Regions from separate parts of the Clostridium sp. BNL1100 genome, predicted to be linked through region 1. Evidence: predicted binding sites of a transcription regulator. Region 1 holds the regulator's gene; each other region holds the start of a gene.

Region 1 (5,221 bases):
ACTCCATATAAACAAGTTCTACTATCCTTCACAAGACGAATATGATAGTGGTGTAAAGTGTTGTACCGTTAAGCTCAAGAGAAGCAACCCAAATATCAAAATGATAAATATTTCATACAAGGCAGAAATTAAGCGGGTTGCAGAAGAAAATAATGCTTTTGAAGTGCTTTTGGTAGATGACAACGATAAAATAACAGAGGGCGGAAAATCCAATGTTTTTTTTGTAAAAGGTGACAAAATCTATACATCTCCCGAAGAATATATATTGAAAGGTATTACAAGACAATATATAATTGATGTTTGTGTAAAACTAGGATACGAAGTTATAGAAACATTGATTGGTGTTGATCAGTTAAGTAATTTTGATGCAGCTTTTATAACTGGTACATCCATTAATGCATTGCCGATAAAAATAATAGATGGGTGTATATTAAATTCATCGGAGAATATTCTAACCCAAAATGTTATGAAAGGTTATAACAGTCTTATATCGGCATATATTGAAGGCAATAGCAATAAGAAATAGAAGAATATATTAATTGGGAGGTTAGGTATGAGATACCTTGAAAACGCATTTAAGTTTACGTTTAAGAACTTTATAATAACGATTCCATTGCTAATAGCTATGGCAATACCGAGTATGATCATGGGTGTGGGATCCTTAGGATTTTTATTTAATATTAAGAATTTTGAACAGATATTTGAACAGATGATGGACAATAGTGGGCAATTTATTCCATCGTACCATATGTTCCTCAGCTTGTATGGGCCTGCAATGATTATAAGTATGATAATTTCAACAGTTTTGACTCTGGTTTTATCTATTCTGGTTTATCCTGCAACATACGGAATGATAAATAAAAAGTATGAGACAGGTACTTCAACTCTTAGTGATATGACATCTTCCATGACAAAGTATATCGGAAGATTTGTACTCTACGGATTATTAAAAATTGCTCTTTGGATAGGAATGATAGTTGCTTATTTAATACTTGTTGCAATTGCAGTGGTAGTAATAACAGTGGTTTCAAATGTTGCAGGTGCAATATTGATGGTACTGTTTACTTTGGCTTTCATAGTTGCTTGTGTAGCGCTTGGTGTATACACTTCACTGTGGTTTACATCAGTTTGTGTAGAAGATTCAGATATACTGACAGGGTTGAAAAAATCATTCCGTTATGTTTCAGGTAATTTCTGGACAATTTTAGGTACCACTATCCTTATTACTATAATTGGAACAATTGCCGGATCAATATTAGGATTGGTGGTAGGATGGATTCCTATTATTGGAGGAGCTGTATCGTCCATAGTATCATATCTTGCCGAATTTATAACAATTGTATTTTTCTTTGAAATATATCGTGAAAAATCAGGAAAGTATGCTTGTGCAGAATACTACAAACAAATGAGCGGCGGAATTTAAAAATAACTATTTGAAATACTAAAAAAGACCTTGTATCGGAATGTATATTTATTCTGTGCAGGGTCTTTTAGATTTTATAATTTATTACCGAATATTACAAGAAAAATACTTGACAAACAAATATGCTAATGTTATTTTTAGTATATAATTAGCACTCAACATTAAAGAGTGCTAACAAGAGGGGTGATTATAATGCTACTTGACGATAGAAAATTGAAAATACTACAAGCAATTATAGATGATTATATATACTCTGCTGAACCTGTAGGTTCCAGAACTATTGCCAAGAAGCATGAACTTGGTTTAAGCTCGGCTACAATTAGAAATGAAATGGCTGATCTTGAAGAAATGGGGCTTTTGGAGCAGCCATACACATCGGCAGGCAGAGTTCCTTCCGATAAAGGGTACAGGCTTTATGTTGATCAGCTGATGAAGATAAATGAATTAACAGATAGTGAAATAGAGAAAATCCGAAGTGATATGAACATTCGGATAAATGAACTCAGCCAGCTTATAAGGAATGCATCAGCGGTTATGTCCAGGTTTACCAAATATACTTCTATGGCGATAACCCCTCATATGAAACAGAGTGTATTAAAAGCTGTTCAGGTGGTACCTATAGAGCCTGGGAAAGCATTGGTAATTATTGTTACAGATGCTAACGTTGTAAGAAATAATCTGATAAGAATTCCTGAAAGTGTTACGCCCGATTTCTTAATTCAGATTTCAAATATGCTAAACGAGCAGTTAAAAGGTTTTACTTTGGAAATGCTAAAATCGGACATATTAAATGAAAAGTTTGAAAAACTGAATTCATTGCCTTATGGATTAATTAAACCTATCCTCGACGGAATAGAGGATTTGATTAAGACCATTGATAAGCCGGAAGTATATCTTGAAGGAGCTACAAATATTCTGAATTTTCCGGAGTTTAAGGAAGTTGATAAGGCCAAGGAGTTTTTGAATATATTAGATGAAAAGAAATTTGTATCTGACCTTCTTACAAATAATTCAAATAAAAATAATGAGATAATTATTCACATAGGAAATGAGAATGCTATAGAAGGTATAAAGGATTGCAGTTTGGTTACTGCATCCTATAGTGTAGGTAATCATGTAATAGGAACAATAGGCATTATCGGGCCAACCCGAATGGAGTATTCAAAGGTTGTGTCATCTATGAATTATATAAGGAATAAAATCAATCAGGAGATTCTTAAACTCCTGGATAATGGATAGTATAAATAAGGAGGTAGTATTCAGGTAATGAAAAAAGAAAAACATCCTAAGGATGAAAACGAAAACACTAATGAAATGAATGCTGAAGAAATCAACAAAGGAGCAGAAAATCCGGAGGTATCAGGGACTGCTGATGTGAAGGGTGACGAAGCAGTAAGTACGGAGATTGAGGAACTAAAATCAAAGTTGGAAGAAAAGGCAAAACAATGTGAAGATTTCAAAAATATGGTTCAGCGTACAGCAGCCGAGTTTGACAACTATAAAAAAAGAACAATCAAGGAAAAGGAAGCCCTTAGCCTTGATATAGCAATAGACACTGTAAATACCTTCCTTCCGGTAGTAGATAACCTCGAAAGAGCCTTAAAAGCCGCAGAAAACATTGAAAATAGTCCATTGAAGGAAGGCGTTGAAATGGTTATGAGACAGTTGAAGGATTGTCTCGACAAACTAGGAGTTGAAGCAATAGAGGCGGTCAATAATTCTTTTGACCCAGAACTCCATAATGCCGTAATGCATGTAACAGATGATGAAATCGGTGAAAATATTGTGGTTGAAGAATTTCAGAAGGGTTATACAATGAAGGGTAAAGTAATCAGACATAGTATGGTAAAGGTAGTAAACTAACACAGTAGTTTAAAAATAAAAAAACGATTAATAAATATATTAAGGAGGGTATTATTTATGTCAAAAGTAATTGGTATAGATTTAGGTACCACAAATTCATGTGTGGCAGTTATGGAAGGCGGTGAGCCTGTTGTTATTGCAAATCCGGAAGGAAATAGAACTACCCCTTCTGTTGTTGCATTTTCAAAAACAGGTGAACGTATGATAGGGCAAGTCGCAAAAAGACAATCTATCACAAATCCGGAAAGAACAATTATTTCAATAAAGAGAGATATGGGAACCGACCGTAAGGTTGATATAGATGGTAAGAAATATTCACCACAGGAAATATCCTCAATGGTTCTTCAAAAGCTTAAATCTGATGCGGAAGCTTATCTTGGTGAAACCATAACTCAGGCTGTAATCACCGTACCTGCATACTTTAGCGATGCTCAAAGACAAGCAACAAAGGATGCCGGTAAAATTGCGGGATTGGAAGTTCTCAGAATTATAAACGAGCCTACAGCAGCAGCTTTGGCATATGGTCTTGACAAAGAGCATGACCAGAAAATAATGGTTTATGACTTAGGTGGAGGAACATTCGACGTATCCATACTTGAAATCGGAGACGGCGTATTCGAAGTTCTTGCAACAAACGGTAACAACAGACTTGGCGGAGATGACTTTGACCAGAGAGTAATAGATTTCCTTGTTGATACATTCAAAAAGGAAAGTGGAATAGATCTCAAAAACGACAAAATGGCAATGCAGAGATTGAAGGAAGCAGCTGAAAAGGCAAAAATAGAACTTTCCGGTGTGACTTCATCAAATATAAACCTGCCGTTTATAACTGCTGATGCAACAGGACCAAAGCATCTTGATGTAACTCTTACTAGAGCAAAATTTGATGAAATTACAGCTGATTTGGTTGAAAATACTATGGGTCCTACAAGACAGGCTATGCAGGATGCAGGACTTACACCTGACAAGATAGACAAAATTCTATTAGTTGGTGGTTCTACAAGAATTCCTGCAGTTCAGGAAGCAGTAAAGAAGTACTTAGGAAAAGATCCTTTCAAGGGAATTAATCCTGATGAATGTGTTGCCGTTGGTGCTGCAATTCAGGCGGGTGTATTGACAGGTGATGTAACCGGACTTCTGCTTCTGGATGTTACACCATTATCACTTGGACTTGAAACACTTGGCGGAGTATTCACAAAGCTGATTGAAAGAAATACAACTATTCCTACCAAGAAGAGTCAGGTATTCTCCACAGCGGCAGACGGACAGACAAGTGTTGAGATTCATGTATTGCAGGGCGAAAGAGAAATGGCTCAATACAACAAGTCTCTTGGAAGATTCCAGCTTACAGGTATTCCATCAGCACCAAGAGGTGTACCACAAATCGAAGTTACTTTTGATATAGATGCAAACGGTATAGTTCATGTATCCGCAAAAGACCTTGGAACAGGTAACGAGCAGAAGATAACAATAACTGCCTCAACTAACCTGTCTGATTCCGATATAGACAAGGCTGTAAAAGAAGCAGAAAAATTTGCTGCGGAAGACAAACAGCGTAAAGAAGAAATCGATGTTAGAAATAATGCAGATTCCTTGGTTTACCAATCAGAGAAGTCATTAAAAGATCTTGGCGATAAAGTATCTGCTGAAGACAAGTCAAAGATTGAAAGCGGAGTAAACAAGGTAAAGGATGCCCTTAAAGGTACTGATACCGAAGCAATAAAGAAAGCTACCGAAGAATTACAGCAGTCCTTCTATGATATATCCTCAAAAATATATCAACAGACTCAAGGAGCACAGGCAGACGCTGGAGCTGCTGGTTTTGGAGGACAACAGGGAGCAGCTGGAGCAGCACAGGATGATAATGTTGTTGATGCAGACTATAAAGTAGTTGACGATGATAAATAAATATATAATAATGTATAGGGGCTTAAA
Region 2 (5,221 bases), 2.0 Mb from region 1:
GAGCATTTCAAGGATGCCCTTTTGGATGGAAAAGCAGATGCGGTATTGGCAGCGTCACTATTCCATTTCAGAGAGATGGAAATCCGTGATTTAAAAGGTTACTTAAAAAATAATGGTATTGAAACCAGACTTTAAAAAATAAAAACAGTTAAAAGCTGTACAAACAAAAAATTTTTGATATGATAAATAAATGAGTGTATGGAGGCGTTCAATAATGAATAACTTAAAAAGTTCGGTTAAATTTGATGAGAAAGGTCTTGTTCCCGTAGTTACTCAGGACACAAAAACAAAAGCGGTTTTAATGGTAGCATACATGAACGAGGAAGCTTTTGACAAGACAATAGAGACAGGAAAGGTTCATTATTACAGCCGCAGCCGCAGCAAGCTTTGGTTGAAAGGTGAGACATCAGGCCACTTTCAGCTTGTTAAGTCAATAAAGCTGGACTGTGACGGAGACACAATTTTGATAGAGGCAGAACAGATTGATGCTGCTTGCCATACAGGAAACAAGACATGCTTTTTCAGAACAATGGTTGACGGAGAATGGAAAGAAAATGAAGAAGAAAAGCCAACAGCAGCAATTCTTCATGAAGTTTACAACGTAATAGTAGACAGAACTGTTAATCCTAAAGAAGGTTCATATACTAATTACCTGTTTACAAAAGGCTTGGACAAGATATTGAAAAAAGTAGGAGAAGAGGCTGCAGAGGTTATAATTGCGGCAAAAAACCAATCCAAAGAAGAAATAAGATACGAAGTATCGGATTTAATGTACCATCTTATGGTATTGCTTGTAGAAAGAGGCCTCACTCTTGAAGACATATACGGAGAATTAAAAGGAAGAAGATAAGTGAAAAATAATTTATTAAGCATCGATGAATATCGGAATAATCCGGAATTTTATTTCTATAAGGGACTGCGTTGCGCCAACAAAAGGAATTTAAACGACGCTTACAAACATCTGGTTAAGGCAGCTGAGCTAAGTCCTGAGAATATGGAGTATAAATTTAACATAGCATGCTTCCTTTCTGAAATGCAAAGGCCAAGAGAAGCCAACAGGATATTCATGGATATACTTTTACACTATGACCCTACAATGCATGATTGCTATTTCGGTATGGGCTGTAACAGCTTTGAGCTTGGTGATATGAAAAAAGCAGCCGAATACTTTGAAAAGTATATTTATTTTGACAGTGATGGTGAATTCAGCGAAGAAGTTTCAGAAATGATATTTTATTTGAAACTGTATAATGACATTTCCGGAGACAACAGATTTTTAAGGTTGTCTCAAACTAACTTAAAAAAGGCTCGCAAAAGCCTTCTAAATAACAAAACTGACGAGGCGGTAAGTGAACTATATAAAGCAATAGCATTTAACCCCATGAACGCAGACGCACGTAATCTGCTTGTACTTATAATGATGGAGCAGCAGAATTATAAACGAGCATCAAATTTTATTGCCACAGTTACAAATATATATAGTGAAGACATTTGGGCTAACAGTCTTAAAATATATAACTTATACCACACCCGGAAATATTCCCGGGTAGAAAAATTATTGAAGATCCTTCCGTTTAGAAGTATATACAACAGGAAGGACCTTTTATGTATTGCAACTACTTTAATAATATTTAATAAAATAGATGAATTGATTCACTTGTTGGAAACATATATTGTTGAGTACAGTGACTTATTCATATGTTCTTTACTGCTTATAGGCTATATATCAACAAAAAATTACGGAAAGGCAAACCCGATTATTAAAAATCTGCAATCAATTAAAACATTGGATATAGACTTTTCGGATTGGGTCAAAAAAGTAAGTGAATTTATAAAGGAAGATACCTCAGAAGTATCTGTTTTGGAAGAATATAAGGAAATATTCAGAATAATTGGGGAACCTGAAGATTGCATGTATAGTCCCTTCAGGTATATAGAAATATTTACAAATGCCTCTAAACCAAGACAAAGAGCTCTCAGGAAGATTCCCAAAAAGTATAATTCTGTAGTTGAGTGTGTTGTACTTCATAAGGAAATAATGTATGTTCCTGAATACGAAAAGGAAATAATACAAATGTTGTATAACATAATATATCATACGGGTGAACTTTTGATAGATAATGAAAAAGACATATTTGCCTTTTCTGCTGCAATTGAATATATCTATTGCAAAGAGAACTTTATTGAAATGGAAAAGGAGGAATTAATACAAAAGTATGGAATTTCTTCTATTGCGTTTAATAAAGTACTCAAAAAAATTAAGTATAAGGAACAAATTTGATATTTCAAAAAAATCAGAGTAAATGGAAGAAATAATTAGTAATAAAACCATGATTGGGCTAAATGGCAAAATATTGCTCGATTTATGATTATAAAGCGTTTGATAATATTTTATTCAATATATAATATTATAAATGTGATTAGCACTCGATAGAAGTGAGTGCTAACAGTTTACAAGCATTAAATATTCAAGGAGGTAAAACAATGAAGATAAAACCATTAGGCGATAGAGTAGTTATTAAAATGCTTGAGAGCGAAGAGACTACTAAAAGTGGAATCGTATTACCAGGAAGTGCCAAGGAAAAGCCACAAGTAGCAGAGGTAGTTGCAGTAGGACCTGGAACAGTAGTAGATGGCAAAGAAGTTAAAATGGAAGTTAAAGTTGGAGACAGAGTACTTACCAGCAAATATTCCGGAACAGAAGTAAAATTTGACGGTCAGGAATATACAATATTGAAGCAGAGCGATATCCTCGCAATTGTTGAATAATTATAACGGGAGGTAAAAGAAATGGCAAAGGAAATTAAATTTGGCGAAGAAGCTAGACGTGCACTTGAAAAAGGTGTTAACCAATTAGCTGATACAGTAAAAGTTACCCTTGGACCTAAGGGAAGAAATGTTGTTTTAGATAAGAAATTCGGCTCACCATTAATAACAAACGATGGTGTTACTATAGCAAAAGAAGTTGAATTGGAAGACAAATTTGAAAATATGGGTGCTCAGCTAGTTAAAGAAGTTGCTACAAAGACAAACGATGTAGCCGGTGACGGTACTACTACAGCAACTTTACTTGCACAGGCAATAATCAGAGAAGGTATGAAGAACGTTGCTGCTGGAGCAAACCCTATGATCTTAAAGAAAGGTTTGCAGAAAGCTGTTGATACTGCTGTTGCAGGAATCAAGGCAAATAGCCGTAAAATAAAAGGTAAGGAAGATATCGCAAGAGTTGCAACTATTTCCGCAAATGAGGAATTAATAGGAACTCTTATTGCCGATGCAATGGAAAAAGTAACAAATGACGGTGTTATCACTGTAGAAGAATCAAAGACTATGGGAACAAACCTTGAAGTAGTTGAAGGTATGCAGTTTGACAGAGGATACCTATCAGCTTACATGGTTACAGATACAGATAAGATGGAAGCAGTTTTGGATGATCCATACATCCTTATAACTGACAAGAAAATAACAAACATTCAGGATATACTTCCAATTCTCGAACAAATCGTTCAACAGGGAAAGAAGCTTCTCATAATCGCAGAAGATATGGAAGGAGAGGCTCTTACAACTCTTATCCTGAACAAATTAAGAGGAACATTTACTTGCGTAGCCGTTAAGGCACCTGGATTCGGTGATAGAAGAAAAGCTATGCTTCAAGATATAGCTATATTAACAGGCGGAGAAGTTATAACTGAAGAATTGGGTCTTGACCTCAAAGAAACTCAGATAGCTCAGCTTGGTAAAGCAAGACAGGTAATTATACAAAAAGAAAATACTATAGTAGTTGATGGTGCAGGAAGTGCGGAAGAAATCAAGAGCAGAATAAACTCCATCAAGACTCAGATTGAAGATACTACATCAGACTTTGACAGAGAAAAGCTTCAAGAAAGACTTGCAAAGCTGTCAGGCGGTGTAGCTGTAATTCAGGTTGGTGCTGCAACTGAAACTGAAATGAAAGAAAAGAAATTGAGAATTGAAGATGCACTGGCTGCAACAAGAGCAGCTGTTGAAGAAGGTATAGTAGCCGGTGGTGGAACAGCGTTAATTAACGTTATCCCTGAAGTTGCTAAATTACTTGATACAACTTCCGGTGACGAAAAGACAGGTGTTCAGATCATATTAAGAGCTCTTGAAGAACCTGTAAGACAGATAGCAGCAAATGCAGGTCTTGAAGGATCAGTTATAGTTGACAAGATTAAAGCAAGCGAAAAGGGTATCGGATTCGATGCACTTAACGAAAAATATATAGATATGATTGATAGTGGAATAGTTGATCCTGCTAAGGTTACAAGATCAGCTCTCCAAAATGCAGCTTCTGTAGCAGCAATGGTACTTACAACAGAAAGTGTTGTAGCTGATAAGCCTGAACCTGAGGCACCAGCTATGCCAGGTGGAATGCCAGGCGGAATGGGCGGAATGTACTAAGAATAAAAAAAGTTATATAGAGGGTGGCTACAAAATAGTCATCCTCTATTTGTATTTACATGGTAAATTAAAAATAATTTCACTAAATACTTGATATTATCTTGTTAATTTATTATTATTTTAACAAGCTTTAAAAAATGCTTTGTTTGTTCCAATGAGGAGGGGCTTTAAAAATGGATATATTTATGGAGAAAATTGTAAAACGCAGAAAATCTGCTGTTGACTCAGTAATAATTGCAGCTACAATTGTAATTGGCTTATTGTTAATCATGATAGTTGGCTCAGTGAGCTTCCTACAAACCTTCATGCCGGTTTTGCTTGTAGCAATCGGATATTTGGGCTATATGCTGATAAGGAACAGAAACGTAGAATATGAATATATCGTCACCAACGGTGATTTAGATATAGATATGATAATAGCACAGAGGAAGAGAAAAAGAGTATTTAGTGGTTCCTGCAAGGATTTTGAGATAGTTGCAAAAATGACAAGCGGTCAGTATAATCAAAGCTATGAAAACATCAAAAATCGCTTAAATGCTGTAACAGCAATGGATTCAAATGAAGTATACTTTATATCCACAGTAAAAGACGGTGAGAAAATGCTTGTATTTTTCGAGCCACATCCCAAAATGATTGAATCATTTAAGAAATACATTCCAAGAAAGGTTTTTGAATAAATTTGAAACCTAAGGCAAAGGACATTATTTGTTCTTTGCTTTTTGAATAACAAACGTAAACAGTATTATAATATTTAAATAATTTACAAATGTCATATAAGGAGGAATTTTAAAAAATGGCT
Region 3 (5,221 bases), 720 kb from region 1:
GGCAGTACCATAAAAAACGAATTTCAGACCAAGATTAAAAGTAAGAACTTTGCAGCTATTAATATCAATAAAAAAGAGGATGTCCTTCCGGCACTTAAAAAGCTCCTTGATAAAGCAAGCGACAGGGACGAGAAGGCGATTTTAAATTAGATTAAATATTAAATAAATCGGGAGGAATAAAAAGCTAATGGCGGATTTTAGTTTAAAGGAGCTGGAATACTGGAATGAGCGTATAGAAAAAATAGCGGTGGAAAGCGGCCTGAACTTTTATAATCAGGAATTTGAAATAATAAACTATGAAGATATGATAGGCTATGAATCATACGTAGGAATGCCATCCCACTATCCCCACTGGAGTTACGGAAAATCTTACGAGAGGATTAAAACTCTACATAAATATAATCTTACAGGACTTCCGTATGAAATGGTTATAAACTCCAACCCGTGTATAGCCTACCTGATGAAGGATAATTCACTTCTTGTTCAGATACTTACAATAGCACATGTATATGCACATAATGATTTTTTCAAAAATAACAGGCTTTTCAATAAAGGAACAAAAGCTGAGTATGCAGTAGAGACCTTTAAAAACCATGCGAACCGTATACGTGATTATATCTCTGATCCGAGCATCGGTTATGCAAAAGTCGAAAAGATTCTTAATGCAGCACATGCTATAAAACTGCAAACGGAAAGGATAATTGACTTCCGCAATAATAAAAAGGAAAAAGAGAAATCAAAATCCGCTTTATCTGAACATAAATCTGATTTTCCGAATCTTGAAAGGTACTCCGGAAATGAAAGGAAGGATGACACTGAGTCTGGCAGTCAGGAAATAAAAATACCGGAGGAGCCTCAGGAGGACATACTAAGCTTTATTGAAGAATATGGCCGTTTGCAGGACTGGGAAAAGGATATACTTTCTATTGTAAGAGAAGAAGCCCAGTACTTTATACCACAGATTGAAACAAAAATAATGAATGAGGGTTGGGCCAGTTTCTGGCATTTTACCATATTAAACAAGCTTGAACTTCCTCAGAATATGCATTTTGAATTCTTAAGAAAACACAATGAGGTAATCAGGCCTTTAAAATCAAGTATAAATCCTTATTTCATAGGATATAAAATCATTGAGAACCTATATAATACACAGGGTATAGATAAAATATTTGAGGTAAGGGAAAACGAGAGAGATCAATCTTTTATCAGAAGATACCTGACGCAGGAATTATGCGGTGAAATGAATCTTTTTGAATATATAGCTACGGGAAACGATTATATGATTTCAGAGGTTTCAGATGATGAGGGCTGGAAAAAGGTAAGGGATACTTTGTGCAATACAGTGGGTATTGGGAGTATTCCTACAATAAAAGTAACTGAATGGAGCACAAAGGAGAATACTTTATTCCTTGAACACGAATTCGACGGGCGTGAACTGGAATTGAGCTACGCTTATGAAACCCTTAAACATCTTGTGGATTTATGGAAGGGAAAAGTCGTATTGACTACACACCTGGAAGAAAAGAAGAAAAATATATCATGTGATGAAATGAAAAGGATATCGCTGTACACTTGAGATAGAGCCACTTTCATAAAACTTGTTAGCACTCTTATTGGTTGAGTGCTAAAAAATACTTGAAACTTTACACTATTCGAGTTATATTATTAATAGTGTAAAAAATGAAGTGGAGGTAATATTATGAAACACGAAAGCGGAAGTATTTCAATAAATACGGAAAACATATTTCCAATAATTAAAAAGTGGTTGTACTCTGAAAAGGACATATTTATAAGGGAACTTGTGTCAAATGCAAGTGATGCCATTAGCAAAATGAAAAAACTTGATGCTATGGGAGAAGCCGAACTGCCCGAAGGTAATAAATTTGAAATAAAGGTCATTGTCAATAAAAATGATAAGACCATAAAAGTAATAGATAACGGATTGGGAATGACAGAGGAAGAAGTAAAAAAATATATAAATCAGATTGCTTTTTCAGGAGCAGTCGATTTTCTTGAAAAATACAAGGACAAGTCAGACGACGGGCAAATCATAGGTCACTTTGGACTTGGATTTTATTCGGCATTTATGGTATCACAGCGCGTTCAGATTGACACACTTTCATATCAAAAAGATGCAGCTGCTGTAAAGTGGGTAAGTGATGGAGGAACAGAATTTGAAATGTCAGATTCCGACAGGAATGAGAGAGGAACAACAATAACTCTCTATCTGGCTGATGACAGTCTGGAATTTACGGAAGAATTCACAATGAGAACTACCCTCGAGAAATATTTTGCCTTCCTGCCATATGAACTATATCTTGAGGATGCTGCAAAGGTAGAAGAAAAGAAAGAAGAAACAAAAGAAGGCGAAGAAACGCCAGATTCAGAGCCTAAAAAGCCTGAACCTTTAAATGATACACAGCCTCTTTGGCTGAAAAATCCAAAGGACTGTACAGACGAAGAGTATAAGCAGTTCTATTCAAAAGTGTTCCATGACTTTAATGAACCGCTTTTCTGGATACATTTAAATATGGATTACCCATTCAACCTAAAGGGTATACTTTATTTCCCTAAGCTCAAACACGAATTTGAGACTAACGAAGGGCAGATAAAGCTTTACTATAATCAGGTATTTGTTGCGGACAATATAAAAGAGGTAATTCCTGAATTTTTACTGTTATTAAAAGGTGTGCTGGATTGTCCTGATTTGCCCTTGAATGTTTCAAGAAGTTTCTTGCAGAACGATGGTTATGTAAACAAGATTTCCACTCACATAACAAAGAAGGTTGCAGACAAGCTTACATCCATATTTGAGAATGACCGGGAAAACTATAATAAATACTGGGATGACATAAATCCATTCGTTAAATATGGCTGTTTACGTGAAGAAAAATTCTATGACAGAGTCAAGGATGTACTTATATTCAAGTCAACCAAAGGAGGATACACTACTCTCAAGGAATATCTCGAAAACAATAAGGACAAACATGAGAACAAAGTATTCTATGTTTCAGATGAAAATCAGCAGGCTCAGTATATCAAGCTTTTTAATGAAAACGGAATGGAAGCGGTAATACTTACAAATATGATTGACAATCACTTTATGTCTCTCCTTGAAAGCAAAGGCGCAGGCCTGCAGTTTAACAGAATAGATGCTGATATTTCTGAAAGCATGAAGCACGAGAACACAGGTATTCCTGAAGCTGAAGTCAGCTATCTTGAAAATTTATTCAAGGAAACTGTAAATGATGAAAAACTTAAAATACAGGTTGAATCCTTGAAAAATGAAACTATACCGGCTGTAGTACTGCTGTCAGAGCAGTCAAGAAGAATGCAGGAAATGAGTAAGATGTTCGGGGGAATGGATATGGGTCATATGTTCCCAAAAGAACAGACTCTTGTGTTGAACTCTTCAAATAAACTCGTAAAGGCATTACTTGATTTAAAAGAAAAGGATGAAAGAAAAGAAGATGTGAAACTGGTAAGCGAACATATATATGATTTAGCCATGATGAGTCACCAGACTTTGGGGCCTGATGCAATGGCCAAATTTATACAAAGAAGTAATGAAATATTGATAAAAGTTCTTTAATATAAAAAAACGGCAAGCAAAAACCCGGATGGCATTAAATGGCTATCCGGGTTTTATATATGATTTTCTATTTATCTTTATCTGTCTGTCTTATTTCAACACGTCTTATTTTTCCACTTATGGTTTTAGGAAGCTCATTTACAAACTCAATGATTCTTGGATATTTGTAAGGTGCCGTAACCCTCTTTACATGATCCTGAAGTTCCTTAACCAGTTCGTCACTTGGAGTATAGTTCTTAGCAAGTATAACCGTAGCTTTAACAATCTGACCTCTGATAGGGTCAGGAACAGCAGTTATGGCACATTCCAAAACTGCAGGATGTTCAAGCAAAGCACTTTCAACCTCAAAAGGCCCAATTCTGTAACCTGAGCTTTTAATTACATCATCAGCTCTGCCCACAAACCAGAGATAGCCGTCTTCATCACGCCACGCCATATCGCCTGTATAATAAATACCATCATGCCATACGCTCTTAGTAAGTGCCTCGTCTCTGTAGTAGCCACCGAACATACCGGCAGGTTTCCTTTTGGTAGTCCTAACAACAATCTGGCCTTCTTCACCATCCTGACATGAATTTCCGTTGTCATCAAGAAGGTCTATATCGTATCCCGGAGACGGCTTACCCATTGACCCCGGCTTTGGCTCCATCCAAGGGAAAGTACCTACTGTAACAGTCAATTCTGTCTGACCGAAGGCTTCCATTAGCTTTATGCCAGTAGCCTTGTAAAATTGGCTGTATACCTCGGGATTAAGAGGTTCTCCTGCAACAGTGCAATATTTCAGACTGCTTAAATCAAACTTGGAGAGATCTTCCTTTATAAAAAATCTATAAATTGTAGGAGGAGCACAAAAAGAAGTAACATGGTGCTTTGAAATAACCTCAAGAAGTTCCTTTGGAACAAACTTATCAAAGTCATATACAAATACGGCACACCCTGATAACCATTGGCCATATATTTTGCCCCATACGGCTTTAGCCCAGCCTGTATCGGCAACAGTCAGATGCAGGCCGCCTTCAGAAACATTCTGCCAGTATCTGGCTGTAAGGATATGTCCCAAAGGATATTCGTAATCGTGCTGAACCATCTTTGGCATACCTGTAGTACCCGACGTAAAGTATAGCAATGATATGTCGCTGTTGTGAGAGCCTGAATCTCCCTGAGGCCTTTGAAATTCACTGGAAGCTTCTTCAATGCCGGATGAAAAATCCAACCAGCCATCCTTGGTACCATTAATCAATGCCTTATATTTTACGGTTGGTGTTTTACTTGCGGAATCTTCTATATGCTTTACAACCTCTGGTTCGTTAACACAAACGATCATTTTTATATCTGCTGCATTAGCTCTATAAACTATATCCTTTGAAGTGAGCAGATGAGTAGCCGGAATTGTAACGGCACCCAGCTTGTGCAAAGCCAGAATACAGAACCAGAACTCATAGCGTCTTTTTAGTATAAGCATTACAGGGTCGCCCCTTTTAATACCCAATGACTTAAAAAAGTTAGCTGTCTTATCGCTATACTCTTTTAACTGACCGAAGGTGAACGTTTCTTCGGCTCCCGATTTATCACACCATACTATTGCTACCTTATCTGGTGTTGTCCTTGCATATTCATCAACAACGTCAT

What was found. The regulator HrcA, encoded in region 1, represses chaperone genes, less so after heat shock. The targets are predictions, from matches to a motif close to TGTTAGCACTCNNNNNNNNNGAGTGCTAACA.
Region 2: the regulator HrcA is predicted to act here: its motif matches at 2,419-2,449, upstream of groES (co-chaperone GroES).
Region 3: the regulator HrcA is predicted to act here: its motif matches at 1,600-1,630, upstream of htpG (molecular chaperone HtpG).

Annotation. Positions count from the first base shown of each region.
Region 1 is NC_016791.1:2,458,263-2,463,483, reverse strand. Features, by position in the region: gene CLO1100_RS10285 (aminotransferase class IV) at 1-526, shown strand, start outside; gene CLO1100_RS10280 (hypothetical protein) at 554-1,423, shown strand; gene hrcA (heat-inducible transcriptional repressor HrcA) at 1,616-2,662, shown strand; gene grpE (nucleotide exchange factor GrpE) at 2,690-3,286, shown strand; gene dnaK (molecular chaperone DnaK) at 3,344-5,194, shown strand.
Region 2 is NC_016791.1:463,224-468,444, forward strand. Features, by position in the region: gene hisF (imidazole glycerol phosphate synthase subunit HisF) at 1-135, shown strand, start outside; gene hisIE (bifunctional phosphoribosyl-AMP cyclohydrolase/phosphoribosyl-ATP diphosphatase HisIE) at 215-850, shown strand; gene CLO1100_RS02050 (tetratricopeptide repeat protein) at 851-2,281, shown strand; gene groES (co-chaperone GroES) at 2,485-2,769, shown strand; gene groL (chaperonin GroEL) at 2,791-4,422, shown strand; gene CLO1100_RS02065 (DUF6106 family protein) at 4,596-5,099, shown strand; gene CLO1100_RS02070 (IMP dehydrogenase) at 5,216-5,221, shown strand, end outside.
Region 3 is NC_016791.1:1,737,962-1,743,182, forward strand. Features, by position in the region: gene yhbH (sporulation protein YhbH) at 1-150, shown strand, start outside; gene CLO1100_RS07185 (SpoVR family protein) at 188-1,576, shown strand; gene htpG (molecular chaperone HtpG) at 1,700-3,592, shown strand; gene CLO1100_RS07195 (AMP-binding protein) at 3,660-5,221, opposite strand, start outside.